3 regions of the Ectobacillus sp. JY-23 genome follow, and region 2 is predicted to be linked to each of the others. Evidence: riboswitches for the same ligand, from Rfam matches in the RefSeq annotation. Region 2 holds a riboswitch; each other region holds the start of a gene.

What was found. Region 2 has a riboswitch for S-adenosylmethionine ahead of msrA (peptide-methionine (S)-S-oxide reductase MsrA). Riboswitches for the same ligand answer to the same signal wherever they lie in the genome.
Region 1: another riboswitch for S-adenosylmethionine. It lies ahead of MUG87_RS12115 (bifunctional O-acetylhomoserine aminocarboxypropyltransferase/cysteine synthase); the one in region 2 lies ahead of msrA (peptide-methionine (S)-S-oxide reductase MsrA).
Region 3: another riboswitch for S-adenosylmethionine. It lies ahead of metE (5-methyltetrahydropteroyltriglutamate--homocysteine S-methyltransferase); the one in region 2 lies ahead of msrA (peptide-methionine (S)-S-oxide reductase MsrA).

What each region holds. Positions count from the first base shown of each region.
Region 1 covers NZ_CP095462.1:2,348,219-2,353,879, forward strand. The annotation lists gene metA (homoserine O-acetyltransferase MetA) at 159-1,064, opposite strand; gene MUG87_RS12115 (bifunctional O-acetylhomoserine aminocarboxypropyltransferase/cysteine synthase) at 1,045-2,346, opposite strand; SAM riboswitch class I at 2,612-2,714, opposite strand; gene MUG87_RS12120 (DUF6944 family repetitive protein) at 2,952-3,722, shown strand; gene MUG87_RS12125 (S8 family peptidase) at 3,755-4,990, opposite strand; gene MUG87_RS12130 (YjcZ family sporulation protein) at 5,308-5,427, opposite strand; gene pdxK (pyridoxine/pyridoxal/pyridoxamine kinase) at 5,615-5,661, shown strand, end outside.
Region 2 covers NZ_CP095462.1:678,475-684,135, forward strand. The annotation lists gene MUG87_RS03515 (ABC-F family ATP-binding cassette domain-containing protein) at 1-269, opposite strand, end outside; gene MUG87_RS03520 (helix-turn-helix domain-containing protein) at 430-657, opposite strand; gene MUG87_RS03525 (phosphopantothenoylcysteine decarboxylase domain-containing protein) at 846-1,541, opposite strand; gene MUG87_RS03530 (hypothetical protein) at 1,608-1,769, opposite strand; SAM riboswitch class I at 1,911-2,007, shown strand; gene msrA (peptide-methionine (S)-S-oxide reductase MsrA) at 2,075-2,617, shown strand; gene MUG87_RS03540 (ABC transporter ATP-binding protein) at 2,988-3,692, opposite strand; gene MUG87_RS03545 (ABC transporter ATP-binding protein) at 3,682-4,482, opposite strand; gene MUG87_RS03550 (branched-chain amino acid ABC transporter permease) at 4,495-5,661, opposite strand, start outside.
Region 3 covers NZ_CP095462.1:3,765,669-3,771,329, reverse strand. The annotation lists gene MUG87_RS19070 (CBO0543 family protein) at 1-54, shown strand, start outside; gene MUG87_RS19065 (CPBP family intramembrane glutamic endopeptidase) at 285-932, opposite strand; gene metE (5-methyltetrahydropteroyltriglutamate--homocysteine S-methyltransferase) at 872-3,112, opposite strand; cobalamin riboswitch at 3,254-3,435, opposite strand; SAM riboswitch class I at 3,480-3,582, opposite strand; gene MUG87_RS19055 (DUF4397 domain-containing protein) at 3,730-4,512, shown strand; gene MUG87_RS19050 (class F sortase) at 4,466-4,990, shown strand; gene MUG87_RS19045 (sensor histidine kinase) at 5,111-5,661, opposite strand, start outside.

The DNA.
Region 1 (5,661 bases), 1.7 Mb from region 2:
GCTGTATATTTTAAAAACAATGTTTTTTGAACATTCAGAATATAAAAAATCACTTTGCGTATAGTAATCGTTTTCAAATACACTTCATTTAAATCTCAAGAAAAGTATATATAAAAAGGCAGTCATTGCTGCCTTTTTGCAACCTTATATTCAACCTATCACAAGATATAAGGCGTTGTTTGATAGACGTAATAATTGAGCCAATTTGAAAAAAGTAAATTTCCATGACTCCGCCAAGCCACAAACGGCTCTTGATTTGGATCGTTGTGCGGATAATAATTTTTAGGTACGTTAATAGGTATACCTTTCGCGATATCGCGCTCATATTCTTTCTTTAACGTATCTCTCGAATATTCACTGTGCCCCAAAATGAAGATATTCTTACCGGCGTTATCTGCCACAAGATGGACGCCAGCTTCTTCTGAACACGCCAACACATGCAGATCAGCAACACTCTCAATATCTACTGCACGTACTTCTGTGTGACGAGAGTGAGGGGCAAAGAAACGTTCATCAAACCCTCTAAGCAGCGGCAGGTTGCGCTCTTTTATTTCATGCTCAAACACACCAAACATTTTTTGAGGTAAGTCATATTTCGGCACCCCATAGTGATAATAAAGACCTGCTTGTGCCCCCCAGCAAATATGAAGCGTAGAAGTGACATTTGTCACTGAAAATTCCATAATTCGTTTTAACTCTTCCCAGTAATCTACCTCCTCAAAAGGAAGTGTCTCGACAGGCGCACCAGTGATGACCAAGCCATCAAAGCGTTCATTTTCGATATCGCGAAATGTTTTATAAAAGCTAGTTAAATGCTCCTTCGATACATTTTTGGAATGGTGAGATTCCATATGAAGCAAGTGTACATCAACCTGAAGGGGCGTATTTCCAAGCAGACGCAATAGCTGCGCCTCCGTTTCTTGTTTGGTGGGCATTAAATTGAGAATGGCGATTTTTAACTCCCGAATATCTTGCGTCGTTGCCCGCTCCTTTGTCATCACGAAAATATTTTCGCTCTCGAGAACCTGACGAGCTGGCAAATCCTTATCCACGATAATGGGCATATTGCTTACCTCCTGATAACGCTTGATTGAGGTCTGCGATCAAGTCCTCCACATCCTCAATTCCCACAGATAAGCGGACTAAATCCGGTGTCACACCTGCGAGGCGCTGCTGCTGCTCTGTTAACTGGCGATGCGTTGTGCTGGCAGGATGAATGACCGATGTACGCGCATCTGCAACATGTGTAACAAGTGCCGCTAGTTTTACTTGTTCAATAAACTCCCTCGCTGCGTTTGCACCACCCTTTACCCCGAATGTTAGTACACCACTAGCGCCCTTTTTCAAATATTTTTCCGCCAAGCTATACTGCGTACTGCTTTCGAGACCTGGATAATGAATCCAGCTGATGCGTTCATCCTTCTCAAGCCACTTTGCAATCTCTAGCGCATTTTGACTATGGCGGTCCATACGCAAATGGAGCGTTTCGAGGCCAATGTTGCTGATGTATGCATTAAACGGACTCATACAGTTTCCGTAATCGCGAAGCAGTTGTACGCGCGCTTTTACAATATAAGCTGCGGCACCAAAGTCTTTTACGTACTGTACACCATGATACGTGGCATCCGGTTCAACCAGTTCCTGATATTTTCCGTTATCCCAGTTAAAATTACCGCCATCAATCACAATTCCTCCAAGAGAGCTGGCATGACCGTCAATGTACTTTGTTGTGGAATGCACGACAATATTAGCACCGTGGGCAAAAGGTTGACATAAGTAAGGCGTTGCCAGTGTGTTATCAATCACTAGTGGTACATCAAGCTCCTTTGCTGCCTTTGTAAACTCTTCAAAGTTAAGTACATTCATCGCCGGGTTTCCAAGCGTTTCTCCGTATACAAGCTTTGTATTTTGCTTGCCTAGCTTCACAATTTCTTCCGCAGGTAGGTTTGGATCAAAAAAAGTAACTTCAATGCCGAGCTTACGTAGGCTCACGCCAAATAAATTAAAGGTGCCTCCGTAAACTGTGGATGAGCAAAGAAGATGATCTCCTGCGTTACAAATATTTAAAATCGCCAGCATAATGGCAGCCTGACCGGACGCGGTAGCTACTGCCCCGACGCCGCCCTCCAGTTGACTTAACTTTTGCTCAAACGCATTGATAGTTGGGTTACCAATACGCGTATAGATATAGCCTTCCGCCTGTAAATTAAACAGAGCTGCTAAGTCGTCTGGTGTATCATATTTATAAGTTGTACTTTGATATAATGGCAGTACACGTGGCTCTCCATTCTTTGGTGTATATCCGCCCTGCACACAAATTGTCCCTTGCTTCCATTGCTCTCCCATTTCAAACACCCTCTCTGATATAAAATAGCTCTGTTCAAGTTTGTTGTTGATTTCCGCAGGGGTTCGCTTTCAGCGGACAGTTAAAGAGTCTCCTCAGCGCTATGAGCCTGCGATGTCTCCCCTTGACTCTCTTAGTCTCACCCCTTCACTCTCATCAACAAGTTTCAATTAGAAACATCAGACTTTAACACAGCCTATAAATAAAAAACTGCTTCTCTCGCCCAAAGGCAAAAGAAGCAGTCCTATTACACGTTCGACCATACTTCTCTTATCTTTCAGCATTATTCTGCAGGATGTAGCACAATTCCGTTACCGGCTGTTGCTAAGGTTTCACTGGGCCTGATCCCTCCACCTATTCTTGATAAGACGTATGAAATTAGCTTGATTTTATATACAAATCACAGAAAAGTCAAATTATTTTTTTGATTTTTAAAATTATTTACCTTAATTATCAAAGACTTTTTCAACGTGTTCTAAACACATATTGTAAATCACATAAAGTTATTTTATTAAGGTCACTTTTTTAACATAATAATTTTTTACAATCACTCATTCCCTATCTTGAATATAATACGATGACAACAAACAGAATGGACGCATGGCTTATGAGCAATCAATTTAAAGAAATATTCGGAGCCGCGATAGCTGCCATAGGTACTATCACCGCGGCTATCGGTAGTACACCGCTTCCTTTTTTAGGCGATGGTCTAAAGAGTAATCTTGACCTATACGGCAATGTTCTACAAGCAACAGGTAACGCACTAGAAGCTGACGGACAAGATGGCATATCTTTAGAAAAGATAGGCAATGAAATACAAGCCACTGGAAATTCAACTGTTGTTGCCGGTATCCTATTAGATCGGGACGGAGATGCTGGCCAAAGGGCAATTATAACTGGAAATTGGCTACAAGCTCTAGGGGGATTGACTGCACTTGGGGATGAATTTGAAGACCCTACGGCAGCAGGGCAAAACTTTAACATTATAGGAAACTTACTGCAAGCAATCGGAAATTCTCTGCAAGCAATTGGGGGTATCCGGCAGCTTCGAGAAGAACAACAGGAGCAAAATCAAGAGGGAGAAGCAGAAACTTCTTCTGATAAAGAAGATCCATCTGACAAGGAGAAGAGGGTGGATACGAAAGAAGAGTCAAAAAAAGAGATTGGACCTAATGGCTTACTTATAATGGATCGCAATGAAACAATTATATTCGTAGGTAGCTGGGTGCAAGCCGTCGGGTCTGTCCTATCTCTAGTTGGTCAAATTCAAGAAGAAACACAGGAGGTAAGTGAGAAATCAGACGTGGATAAAAAGAATAAAAAAGAAATAAAAGATACACAAAAGGAAGATGATAAAGAAGAGTCGTCTGAAGAATAAGAGGGTGTCTCCATAGGAGATACTCTCTATTTTCATGATAACAATAGTTTGAAAATTTGTTGCATCAATAGATATCCTTCACGTACAGAAGTAAAAGACTGTAAGCTTTGCAGCATCGTTAGCTTGACCTTCTCCGGTGAAAACGGGGGATATGCCTGCAAAATTAAAGCCGCCATTCCAGAGCAAATTCCCGTAGCCATGGATGTTCCCGATAATGTAATATACGTACCACCCACGATAGCCCCTGGATTTTGCAAACCAAGTGTAGAATTGGGTGAATAAGCAGCCGTAATATTACTGCCTGGCACAAATAAATCTGGTTTTAATAAACCATCTATTGTAGGGGATTTACTTGTGTAAGGTGCTTTTACATCATCAGAAATGCTAGCTGTATTCAAATCATCAATAGCACCTACGGTTACAACTTTTGGATGAATGCCAGGGGTATCAACTGAAAGTGCTGCTCCGTTGTTTCCTGCAGCAGCTACAACAAAAATACCTGCATCTATAGCCAATGCAGCAGCGCGCGCAAGAGGATCGTCGGAGTATGTTAATGTGGGTGGTCCTCCTAGCGATAGGTTCATTATTTTGATATTGAATTGTGCTTTATTTTGAATAACATAATCAATTCCAGCAATAACGGTAGAAGCTGAGCCGCCTCCACTACTATCTAATACCTTTACTCCAATTAATGAAGCATCTGGAGCAACCCCCGTGTATAATCCTCCCGAAATAGACCCATTTCCAGCGGCACAGCCCGCGACATGTGTACCATGACCATTATCATCATATGGTGCTGTTGCACCGTTAATAAAATCCTTAAAGTGGACAATGCGATTGATAGGCGTAACAAAATCAGGGTGTGGATAAATACCCGTATCAACAATTGCAATTCCTACATTCAAGCCTGTCAATCCAAACGTGTTTCTAGTAAAATTCGCCCCCACTGCTGCTGTGGCTATATTTAAATTCGTACTTACTTTATAATCGCAGTAAATTTTTTCTATATCCTTTAATCTTGCTAATTGTCTTAAGCTTTTAATAGATAATTGCGCAGCCATTAACTTCAGATTAATAATATTTAACCCTTCTTTTTCTTCAGGCCTTAACATAATTAAATCTTGTAATTTTTTCACAGAAGAATCCTTGCTAATCTGTATAATAACAGGAATAATTGCAGGCGATGTAGCGTCTTTTTTTTCATTTTCACTTATTTCTCTTAGGAGTGCCTTATCAAACTTGTCCTCAAATTCAAAGCTCTCTTTCATTAATATCCTCCCTTATTCAATCAAACATGTCTTTAGTACAAGGTATGTAAAACAAAGAAAACTGACATGGATACTAGAGGATTTTTTTGTACATAAGGTTCTGTTAAATTTCTTTGTTGATTCCCGTTACGTAGGTTCGCTTTCCGCGGGCGGTCAGGGAGTCTCCTCAGCACTATGCACCTGCGGGGTCTCACTCGCTTTTCCCGGAGGAGTCTCACATCCTTTACTCCAATCAACAAGTGCGAATGATCAACATTGGACTTTAACACAGCCGTATATAAAGAAAGACCCCTGTATACACAAGGGCCTAATAGTTTTTAGCCATCATAACCAAGGAAACTTGCACCAATGATAATCAAAAGGATAAATAATACAACCACTAAAGCAAAGCCGCCATAACCATAGCCGCAGCCACCATAACCACCGTAACCGTACATAGCTTTGTGCCTCCTTATATATTACTAAGATGTGTGTACAAAGATATAATATGGTTATACGATGCTTTTGCGCACGTCCGAAATAAAATGGGCGTTGTAGCATGTGTCCTATGTCGTTCCTCTTTGTTTTACAGTATGTGTATCATTGACTATAATAAAGAAAAAACATCAATGGGGGTACAAACAGATGACATTACATAAAGCACTCACAATTGCTGGTTCCGATACAAGCGG
Region 2 (5,661 bases):
GCATGTCCCATAATAACTGTTTGCAACACTTGGTACTCTTCGTATTCAAAGTGGTTCTGCTTTAATACAGCTAGGCGTTCGCCTGGTGTGATAATCACGTCGCCTGTATTAGGTTCAATTTCGCCAGATAAAATTTTTAAAAACGTAGATTTTCCGGCACCATTTGCACCAATTAAACCATAGCAATTCCCTGGTGTAAACTTAATGTTTACATCGTCAAACAATTTACGATCTCCGTATCTTAAACTTACATTACTTACTTGAATCAATGTTCATTTCCTCCAAATCGTTTTATCTACACATACATTCTACTATACCATGTATAGCAAGGAGAAGAAAGAGCAAAGCCTTTCTCTACCTTAGAGTGGTACTTGCTAATGAAAAAAGACGTTGATTATCAACGTCTTTTTTCATTTCATGAGAAGATCATTACAAATTAAGAGATTGAAAGAATTCACCTAAGCTGATACCAAGCGCCAAACAGATTTTTTGCAAGGATGCAATAGTTGCACCACGCTGCCCTCTCTCCACCATACCGATGAAGTTTTTATGAAGGTTAGACTGCTCCGCCAAATCCGCTTGTGACAACCCATTCTTCATTCTTTCTGATTTAATCGTGCTCCCGATTTTCACCAGTAATTGTTCTTCTGTTTGCATTTTTAATCACCCGAACATAACAATTTGTGAAAAGCTGAATGCAGCCCCGCCTTTGAACCCTTCTCCCTGAAATCCCCATATTCCCGTAAAGATTACTAGCTTTTTCTAAGTACATACTATATCAAACCAACTTTTATTGCACAATATATATCTCAAAAAAAGCTTAAAATTGATAATGTTGCACACGATTATAGTGTATAACTAAACATGGAAAGATGCTCTGCAATGCATTGTAGCAAGCGCTTTGCAGTTTCTTCTTTTCCTTCACACATCGTTACATGTCCCTCTTTGTCTACGATGTAATGAACTGCTTCAGTTGTATACAGTGAATCGGATGCATTTGCCACCATAAGTTCTGCCCTCGAACTTTTCATACGAAGATTTGCTCTTTCTAACAACACTTCTCGTTCTACATCACTTTCTAGTTTAAATCCAACCAAAAGTGATGCTGGGCTCCATTCTTTAATAAAGTTAATCACTTTAGGTGCTTTTTTAAAGTGAATAATAGGTGGGTGGTCACTAGAAATTTTACCTTTATTCGGTAATTCTTCACCAGCTGGTGTCACCATCTTGTCGACAATCCAATCAGACCCTGCAGCTGCCATAATCACAGCATCCACACGCTCATTTGTAACAATCTCTTTGACTTTGTCACTCAAATCTAAAATTCCCTCAAACGTACATGTTTGCAAAAGTTGTCCGGTTTTTACTACTGGTTTTTTAGCGAAATACCCATGTAAGTAAATGACACGTGCACCAAGAGACAGTGCTTCTTCTGCCAATAAGCTTCCAATCGTTCCTTTCGCCATATTTGTGTGACCGCGCACATTGTCCCACTTTTCTAAGCAACCGCCACTTGTAATTAGAATAGTTTTTCCCTTCATACTCTTCACCCTTTACCTTTTTCTTTTATATTACGAAAAAAACAAACATTTTCCTACGTTTTTCAATTATTGAGGTCGACTTTGCTTGGTAGCACCAGCAAAAATCCACCCTTGTTGTTCTACAAATTGGGTAAAGGCCTGCAAAAATTCCTCGTGAGAAACTTCCCCTTCATCGCCATTTACCAACACTATCCCTTCTATTTCCACACCACTTTTATTTTGCCTCATACTCATTCCTCCGTGATCTAATTTTTTCTTGCAGTGAAGGGCGTTACCTCTTTAAACAACTGCAATCAAATAATTTGTTGTTAGTATGTGCAAAAAAATTTGTACTTACTGCATGTATCTTATATAATAAAGCTTACATAATTCTTATCCAGAGAGGTCTAGGGATCGGCCCGTTAAAGCCTCGGCAACCCCGTTATGGAAGGTGCCAACTCCGGCAGGTAATCCTGCAAGATAAGAAGAAGACTTTGGACGCAAAATCCCTTCTTCGCTCATGAAGAAGGGATTTTTTTAATGAAAGGATGAGGATGATGACAAAACAATACGAACTCGCAACATTTGCTGGTGGCTGCTTTTGGTGTATGGTAAAACCTTTTGATGAACTACCAGGTATTCATAACGTAGTCTCTGGCTACAGCGGGGGACATGTAGAAAATCCAACTTACGAACAGGTAAAAACCGGTACAACAGGTCATTATGAAGTTGTACAAATTACATTTGACCCCGATGTATTTCCTTATGAAAAGTTATTATCTTTATATTGGCCCCAAATTGATCCGACTGATGCGGAAGGTCAGTTTTTTGATCGCGGTCCGCAATATCGTGCTGCTATTTTTTATCACAATGACAAGCAAAAACAAGCCGCTCAAAAGTCTAAACAAGAACTAATTGTCAGTGGTCAATTCAACAAGCCCATTGTAACAGAAATTTTACCCGCTTCTCCGTTTTACGAAGCCGAAGAATATCATCAGCACTTCTATAAAAAGAATCCAGAAAAATATAAACAAGAGCGTGTTGAATCCGGTCGCGACGCCTTCATTGCCGAGCATTGGGCACAAGAAACGAAATGAGTTTCCCAATATTACCCGTACATATTTTTTTGCTCACAAGAAGCTAAGAAAAAAGTAGGTGATATTATGGCATACGAAACTTTATTCTCCCATTTTATCGGGACACAGCGCGTTACACGTTTACGTCATTCTGAAACTGGCGCATTATAGACTACACACCAGATGCGCCCGGCAATCCAATCTCTCCAGACATACAACAGTACGTGCGAGCGCATCTTGACCAAATTAGTAGCGGTGATACCGATTATGACGGTTTAATCTTGTAAAGTTTTACTTTTTCATTAGATATTGCTAAAGCTTTCTATGGGTAAAGAGAACTTTAACAAAGACTTTCATAAAAGAAAAGAAGCTCCTTGGAGCTTCTTTTCTTTTATGCTAAATACGCTTCTTTTACAATATCATCGTTCATAAGTACACGACCCTCACCGACCATTTTGATTTCGCCGGTCTGAATGACGTATCCCCGATGCGCAATTTGTAAAGCTTGATACGCATTTTGCTCAACAAGTAAAATGGTCATTCCTTCTTTATTAAGTTCATGGATAATTTCAAAAATTTGTTCTACAACAATTGGGGCAAGTCCCATGGACGGCTCATCGAGCATTAATAAATGAGGACCACTCATTAATGCACGACCGATTGCAAGCATTTGTTGCTCACCGCCACTCATTGTACCGCCTAACTGATTTATGCGTTCTTTTACGCGTGGAAAGTAATGAAAAACCCGTTCCATTCTTTCACCAATCACCTTTTTATCTTTTACCGAAAATGCTCCCATTTCTAAATTTTCTCGAACAGTAAGTCGTGGAAAAATGCGGCGCCCTTCTGGAACATGAGCAATACCAGATATGGCAGTAACATGAGGTGGCTGTTTTGTAATATCATTTCCTTCAAAGATAATTTGTCCAGTTTTTGGTATAACTTGCCCACTAATTGTTTTAAGCGTTGTTGATTTACCCGCACCATTACTGCCGATAAGTGTTACAATCTCTCCTTTATCTACACGGACATTAAGACCCTTTAGGGCATGAATGCCACCATAGTACGCATTAATATCTTTGAGTTCAATTAACATTCTGTCCCCTCCCCTCGTTCGCAACCACGGCACTTTTTCCAAGGTACGCTTCAATCACATTTCGGTTGTTACGAATCTCAACAGGTTTTCCTTCTGCAATTTTCTCGCCGTGATCGAGTACTACAATATGTTCAGAAATTTCCATAACAAGCTTCATATCATGTTCAATTAGTACGATTGTTACATCAAGTTCTTCTCGCATACGATAAATTAAGTCCGTAAGTTCCTTTGTTTCCTTAGGGTTCATACCTGCTGCAGGTTCATCAAGTAGCAACAACTTTGGCTTTGTCGCCAGTGCTCTGGCAATTTCAAGGCGACGCTGTGCACCGTACGATAAATTTTGCGCTTCTTCATTAAAAAATTCCGCCAGCCCTACATATTCAAGCAAGCGATAGCCTTCTTTTTTCGCATCCGCTTCTTCCTTTCTAACATGCGGCAATGCCAAAAGTGTACCAAGGAATGTACCTTTTAAATGATTATGAAAGCCCACCATAACGTTTTCCAGAACCGTCATTTCATTAAACAAACGAATATTTTGAAAGGTACGCGAAATACCGCATTTAGAAATATCATGAGGTTTCAATCCAACAAGCGCATAATTGCCAAGACTAATCTCACCTTCGTCTGGCTTATATACGCCAGTAATCATATTAAAAAAAGTCGTTTTGCCGGCGCCATTTGGACCGATAACCGCTGTAATAGACCCGCGCTTTACTGTCATATCAACATCTTTGACTGCAGTTAGACCGCCAAATCGCTTTGTTAGGCCTTTTACTGTTAAAATATTCATATTGATCCCTCCTTACGCGCCGAACGCTTTTTCTTTGGATTTTGGCGGTATATCATCTGTAACCTCTGCTATGCTCAGCTTGCGATTTTTCGCAGGAATTAAGCCTTGCGGACGATACAATGCAAATAAAATGAGAATGCCACCAAAGATGAATCGCTGCATTTTTGCAGGTGACAGAGCATCCGGAATGGTTAATACACCATTCATACTCAATTGATTTAACCAGTTTGTAATTTCTGTGAGCACCTGCAAGTTCAAAATTGTCATAACCGCAGCACCGAGAATAACCCCAGGTACACTGCCCATACCGCCTAAAATCACCATAACTAGGATGGTAATGGATTCAAGCAATGTAAAGCTAGTCGGATCTACGAAGGTTTGCTTAGCTGCAAATACGACACCCATCATACCGGAGAATGAAGCGCCAATTGCAAATGCTAAAAGTTTCGTACGCACTAGATGAATCCCCATCGCCTGCGCAGCAATTTCATTTTCCCGAACCGCTTTCCATGAACGACCTATTTTAGAATACTCTAACCGTCTTACACCGAATATAACAAAAAGCAGGATGGCCAGGACAATATAGTAAAATTGACTGGAATTATTCAGCGTCATACCGAATAGCTCAGGTGATTTAATAGAGGACAACCCCATCGCACCGTTTGTAATGTTAACCGGCTTGTCCAAGTTATTAAATACAATGCGAATAATTTCACCGAATCCAAGGGTTACAATTGCCAAATAATCTCCTTTTACACGTAAAACAGGAATACCGAGAAGTACGCCCATAATAGCTGCCATTAAGCAACCGAGCAGAATAAAAATCCAAAAACTTTCACCCGACAATGGGTATTGACCGAATGGCATAAAATTATTGGCCTGCGCCGTTGCAAAAATACCATACGTGTAGGCTCCTACAGCAAAGAAAGCAACAAAACCAAGATCGAGAAGACCTGCAAAGCCAACTACAATATTAAGACCTAACGCCATTGCCACATAAATACCAACCAATGTCGCCACTTCCATATACGCCTCGTAGGAAGGACCTCCATTCGCTGAAAACGGCAATAATATCACCATGACGAACAAACCAATCAACCATTTCACCTTCCCAGAAAATCTCGTGAAGTATAATAGTAAAAGAGAAAGCAATAGAAGTAAAAATGCAGTAACGGATTT
Region 3 (5,661 bases), 810 kb from region 2:
GCTGTAGCGCTGTTTCTATTCATATTTCCGGTACCGCTGGACAGCCTAAAATAGAGGGGTGATCCGATGTTGATTCAAGATATATTTTCTGTGCCCGTCTTTCTTGTATTATTGTTTGCCCTTTATATCACCTTGGCGCTGTACTTAATTCGGGTTGAAGGGCAAAATGAATCGTAGGAAAAGCCGCATTGTGCGGCTTTTTTGTGTAGTTGCCAAATCATTGTGAAAAGTCGCCAGATTTTCTTGAAAAGTTGCCAGATACTCTCATAAACCCGTCAAATTATCTAAAGCAACGGCAAGAGTACCAGTAAAAACAGGTCAAATACTAGATGTGAGAGCACCGCAGCCTGTAAGCTGCCTGTGCGGCGGTATAATTCTCCCCAAACAAAGCCCCCAATGAGCGCGGCGATGACAAGAAGTATGCTGCCGCTTGCCACATGTGCGCCCGCATAAAGCAGGATGCTCGGCACCATACCCAGCCGCGCGCCGATGAAGCCCCGCCAGAATAGTTCTTCTCCTGGGATGATAACCAAAAACAAAACGAGATAATGCCACCACGTAGCCGGTGAGACTGCCGCGTACAACTCCGTTAAGCTAGCAAGAAGCGGCAGATCTAGTATCATGATAAGCCATTTACCAAGTGCAAATACACTGTAAAGTAGCACACCTGATAAAACAGCAAGCCAAAACGTGCGCATCTTCATGCGCACGTATAGAAATCTTTGTTTGCTACAGGCCGTGATAATGAGCGTCAGCATACTGACTGTGAACACCGGCCAAAAGTACAATGTCTGGGAAAAACTAAGTAGCAAAAGCAAATAAGCGATGATTACATACAAAACAGAGACCTTCTTTCCAAAACGAGTTGCTTCTATTGTATCACCGCTTCGAGCTGTCGTCTCGCTCGCTTGGCGGCCTGTACCATGATGCACAGCCCTGCTACCGTTTCATCAATGCCTCTTGTTTTTAACCCGCAATCCGGATTAATCCAAATTTGCTTGGGATGCAATACCTGCAGCGCGCGGGCGATGTTACGTTCGATTTCAGAAAGCTTTGGTACACGCGGGCTGTGGATGTCGTATACACCCAGGCCAATTCCCTTCTCATACGTGTGTGTTTCAAATGCGCCGATGAGTTCACCGTGGCTTCTTGACGTTTCAATTGAGATCACATCGGCGTCGAGCGCAGCAATTGCTTCTATAATGTCTTCGAAATTGGAATAACACATATGTGTATGAATTTGCGTTGTGTCGCGAACAACTGTTGTTGCCAGCTTAAATGCATATACCGCATCGGCAAGATAGCTGTCCCAGTGCTTTCGTTTTAACGGTAATCCTTCTCTGAGTGCAGGCTCATCAACCTGAATCATACGGATGCCATGATCTTCGAGTGCTTCTACCTCTTCTCGCAAGGCCAAGGCAATTTGATTGGCAACATCGCGGCGCGGCATATCATCGCGGACAAACGACCAGTTTAAAATGGTAATCGGCCCTGTTAGCATACCCTTGACCGGTTTGTTAACAAGCGACTGTGCGTATAGTGTTTCCTTCACTGTCATTGGCGCTACAAAGGCCACATCGCCGTAAATGAGCGGTGGCTTTACGCAGCGCGAGCCGTACGACTGCACCCAACCGTTTTGGGTAAATTGAAAGCCGGCTAGCTTTTCACCAAAATACTCGACCATGTCCGTGCGCTCAAATTCGCCGTGCACAAGCACGTCCAGTCCTATTTCCTCTTGCATTTCGATCCATTTTTTAATTTCGGCACGAATGTACGCTTGATAGGTAGCATCCGGCAGTTCGCCCCGCCGCCATGCCCGGCGCTTTTGGCGCACCTCGGCAGTTTGTGGAAAGCTACCGATGGTCGTGGTTGGCAGAAGCGGCAATCCGAAGCGAGCTTGCTGCAGCTCGCGGCGCTCGGTGAATGGAGAATTTCGTTCCACTTCGGCAGGCAAGTTCTGCATAGCTTTACGTACCGCTTCATGATTACGTGCAGGTGAAGCAGCGAGCGCCTGAAGAGCTATACTGCTTACTTCTATTGCCGCTGAATCTGCACCTGTTGCTAACAAAACAACCTCAGCCAGCTTTTCATCGGCAAATGCCAGTGCGTTTTGTAAGGTATCCTCAAGAGATTCTTCTTTTACGGTAACTGGTACGTGCAGCAAACTAGCTGACGGCTGTACAAGCAGACGGTCGTTTGGTACAATTTTTGTCAATTGTTCAAGTACATGCTGCTTACTTTTTAGATCCGCGCGCCACACATTGCGCCCATCGATTACACCCGCCGCCAAGTATTTCTCCTGCGGAAATCCATACTGCTGTAGCGACAGCAAATTTTCACCGCGGTCATGTACAAAATCAAGACCAATAGCATCGACCGGCAGCTTTACCACCTCTTTGTAGCGTGTTATGCTGTCAAAATATGTTTGCAGAATCAAGCGGCTATTTGTTGCCTTTCGCAGTTTCGTATATGCAGCGTGCAACACCTCAAACTCTTCATCAGAAAGATCGGTTGCCAAAATCGGTTCGTCGATTTGAATCCACACCGCTTCCTGGAGCTCGGAAAGTACCTGTTCATATAGCGGAACTAGCGCTTCCACCGCGCGTTTGAAGCTTTCATACCCCTTTGATAGCTTCACTAGCGTAACTGGGCCCAGTAGCACCGGCTTGCCGTGAATGCCAATTTCTTTTGCTTCCTCATATAAACGAAGCGGCCGGTTTTCAATTAGCTTTGGTGCTACATCATCCCATTCCGGTACGATATAGTGATAGTTTGTGTTGAACCATTTCGTCATTTCCGCCGCCACCGCCGTGTCATTACCACGTGCGATATCAAAATAAGTACGTAGTGACATCTCTTGCTGCGCAAAGCGCTTCGGCACAATACCGAACATGAACGCCGCGTCCAGTACATGATCGTAGAAGCTGAAATCGCCGACCGGGATAAGGTCGATGCCAATCTCCTGTTGTTTACGTAAATGATGAAGACGCAGCTCCTTCATCTCCTGTAAAAATGCTGTTTCTTCCAGATCACCAGCCCAAAAACGTTCGAGCGCATGCTTCCACTCCCGCTTCTCTCCAATACGTGGATAACCTAAGTTTGAACTTTTCATATTTCCCCACTCCTTTTGATTGTGTTCTCAACAAAAAATCTCCCTTTTCGGCGAAAAGGGAGATTCATACGCATCACTAACTAGAGTTGAGACCTGGTTTTCCCAACACGTATGCATCACTCCTCTCTATTCATCCGTAGAGCACAAGCGCATACAACAGGCAGGTCTCCTGGCTTAGGTTCATTGCTTCTTATTCCTTCCCGTTTTTCACAGTGGTTCTAATAAGTCGCTCCCCATCACAGTGGCGGGACCGCGCCGGATTGTCACCGGTCTTCCCTTTTAAGCCGCACGATATGTGCGTCACCTGATGCATTTGATTATGAAATTAAAAAAGCCTCTCAAAGGAGAGGCGGAGTTCCGTGATCCTCTCTTATCTTTCAAAGCATGATGCTTTGCTGGATTTGGCACCTTTTCTTTTGAATGGTTGCCGGGCTTCATCGGGCCAGTCCCTCCGCCGCTCTTTATAAGAGTTTTATTATTCAGAATTTAATGATTATCTTAACAGCTCTTCTTATGCTTGTCAAACTATTTTTTTGGAACAATTTACCTGGTTTCCATATTGTGTGAATGCACACACTCATATTGTAATGCCAAACATATACATAGGAGGAATACACATGAAAAAAATATGGTCTTTACTCGTTTCTGTGATGATGCTTGCCTTGTTCACAGGTCAAGCACTCGCAGGCGGCTCTCAGGCGATGGTACGTATTGTGCACGCTTCTCCGGACGCACCAGCTGTTGATGTAGTCGTAGATGGTAAAACAGCGGTACAAGGCGCAAAATTTAAAGATGCGACAGATTATTTGAAATTGGCTCCTGGCTCACATAAAGTTGAAATTTATGCAGCAGGCACAGTGGCACAAGGAAAACCTGTTATTTCACAAAATCTATCTGTGGAAGCAGGCAAATCTTACACAGTAGCGGCGATTAACAAGGTAGCTAACCTAGAGCTTTTGGTTATCAATGACGAAACAATGACTTCACCAGGCAAAGCAAAGGTACGTGTAGGTCATCTGTCTCCTGATGCTCCGGCTGTTGATGTAGCAGTGAAAGGCGGCGCAGTCTTATTCCCGAACGCTTCTTTTAAAGCAGTAACAGATTTTAAAGAGGTAGATCCGGCAACACTTGATTTAGAAGTACGTGCAGCAGGCACAAACAATGCGGTATTAAGTTTGCCATCTACAACGCTAAAAGCAAATACATTGTACACAGTTCTTGCGGTTGGTCTATTAAACGGCACACCAGCGCTTGATGTCATCGTATTGACAAATACAGCGGCGCCAAATATGCCAAAAACAGGTCTTGGCGGTATGGAAACCATGAAAAATGTTGCTGCGATAGCGGCTGCAGGTGCGGTATTTTTCCTATTTCGCAAAACGAAAAAAACTTCTAAGTAGTCTTATCCTCTTCTTGCTGGTACCGTCGGTCGCACATGCGGCACCTACAAGAATCAGCATTCCGCGCCTTTCCCTACAGGCGCAAGTCATACCGGTGCAGCTCACAACAGACGGCGCCATGGAGGTACCAAGGGACGTGAAAAAGGTCGGATGGTACGCGCTTGGCCCCGCACCTGGCGAGCTTGGTACTGCCGTGCTGGCCGGACATGTGGATAACTACATTGGACCGGGTATTTTCTTCTACTTGAAACGGATACAGCTCGGTGATGAAATTATGGTATACGACGAAGACGGTAAAAGGCTCACGTTCATCGTCTTCCAAAAAGAGATTTACCCCTTTGATCAAGCCCCCGTCGAAGAGATTTTCGGCGCGGCGGACGGAAAGTATTTAAACATCATCACCTGCGACGGCCGATATGACCGGCGAACGGAGAATCATGAAAAACGGCTGGTCGTATATACGAAGCTAAAGGAATAACCGGTTCTCTTGGAGGACCGGTTATTTAGTATCTGGTGAATTTCACTGGTAATTTGGTTACTTTCGTAAAATATCCGGCGAGTTTGCCAGATATTCTGGTCACTTTGAAAAAGAATTTGGTCACTCCCCGCTCGGTAGCACAACATGAAACGAGCTACCGCTCCCTAGCTCACTTTCTACTTTAACATCTCCGTGATGTAATAATACGATTTTCTTCACAATGGCAAGACCTAAACCATTGCCACCAGCAGATCTTGATTTATCGACCTTATAAAAGCGTTCAAAAATATGAGTTTGTTCCTCTTTTGCAATGCCAGGTCCGTAATCTTTAATGGTGCAGATGATATTCGAATCGCACGCGACAAGCCTGATATGAATGATGCCCTGTCTCAGCGTATAGCGAATAGCGTTCGTAAGCAAATTAGTCCACACTTGTTCTAGCAAATCTTCATCGCCTGTAAGAAATGTTTTTGGCAAACCAATGTCCAGCTGCAGCTCTTTCTCCTCCCATTGCGGCGCCAAGGCGGACAATACCCGGCGAATTTGCTCATCAACGCGATAGCGCTTCGGATGAAACGGGTGCTGTTCCGCATCCAATGAAGCCAATTTCATTAAGCTTCTCCCAAGCTGTGACAGACGGGCGCTTTCTTGTTCAATAATGTTTACATATG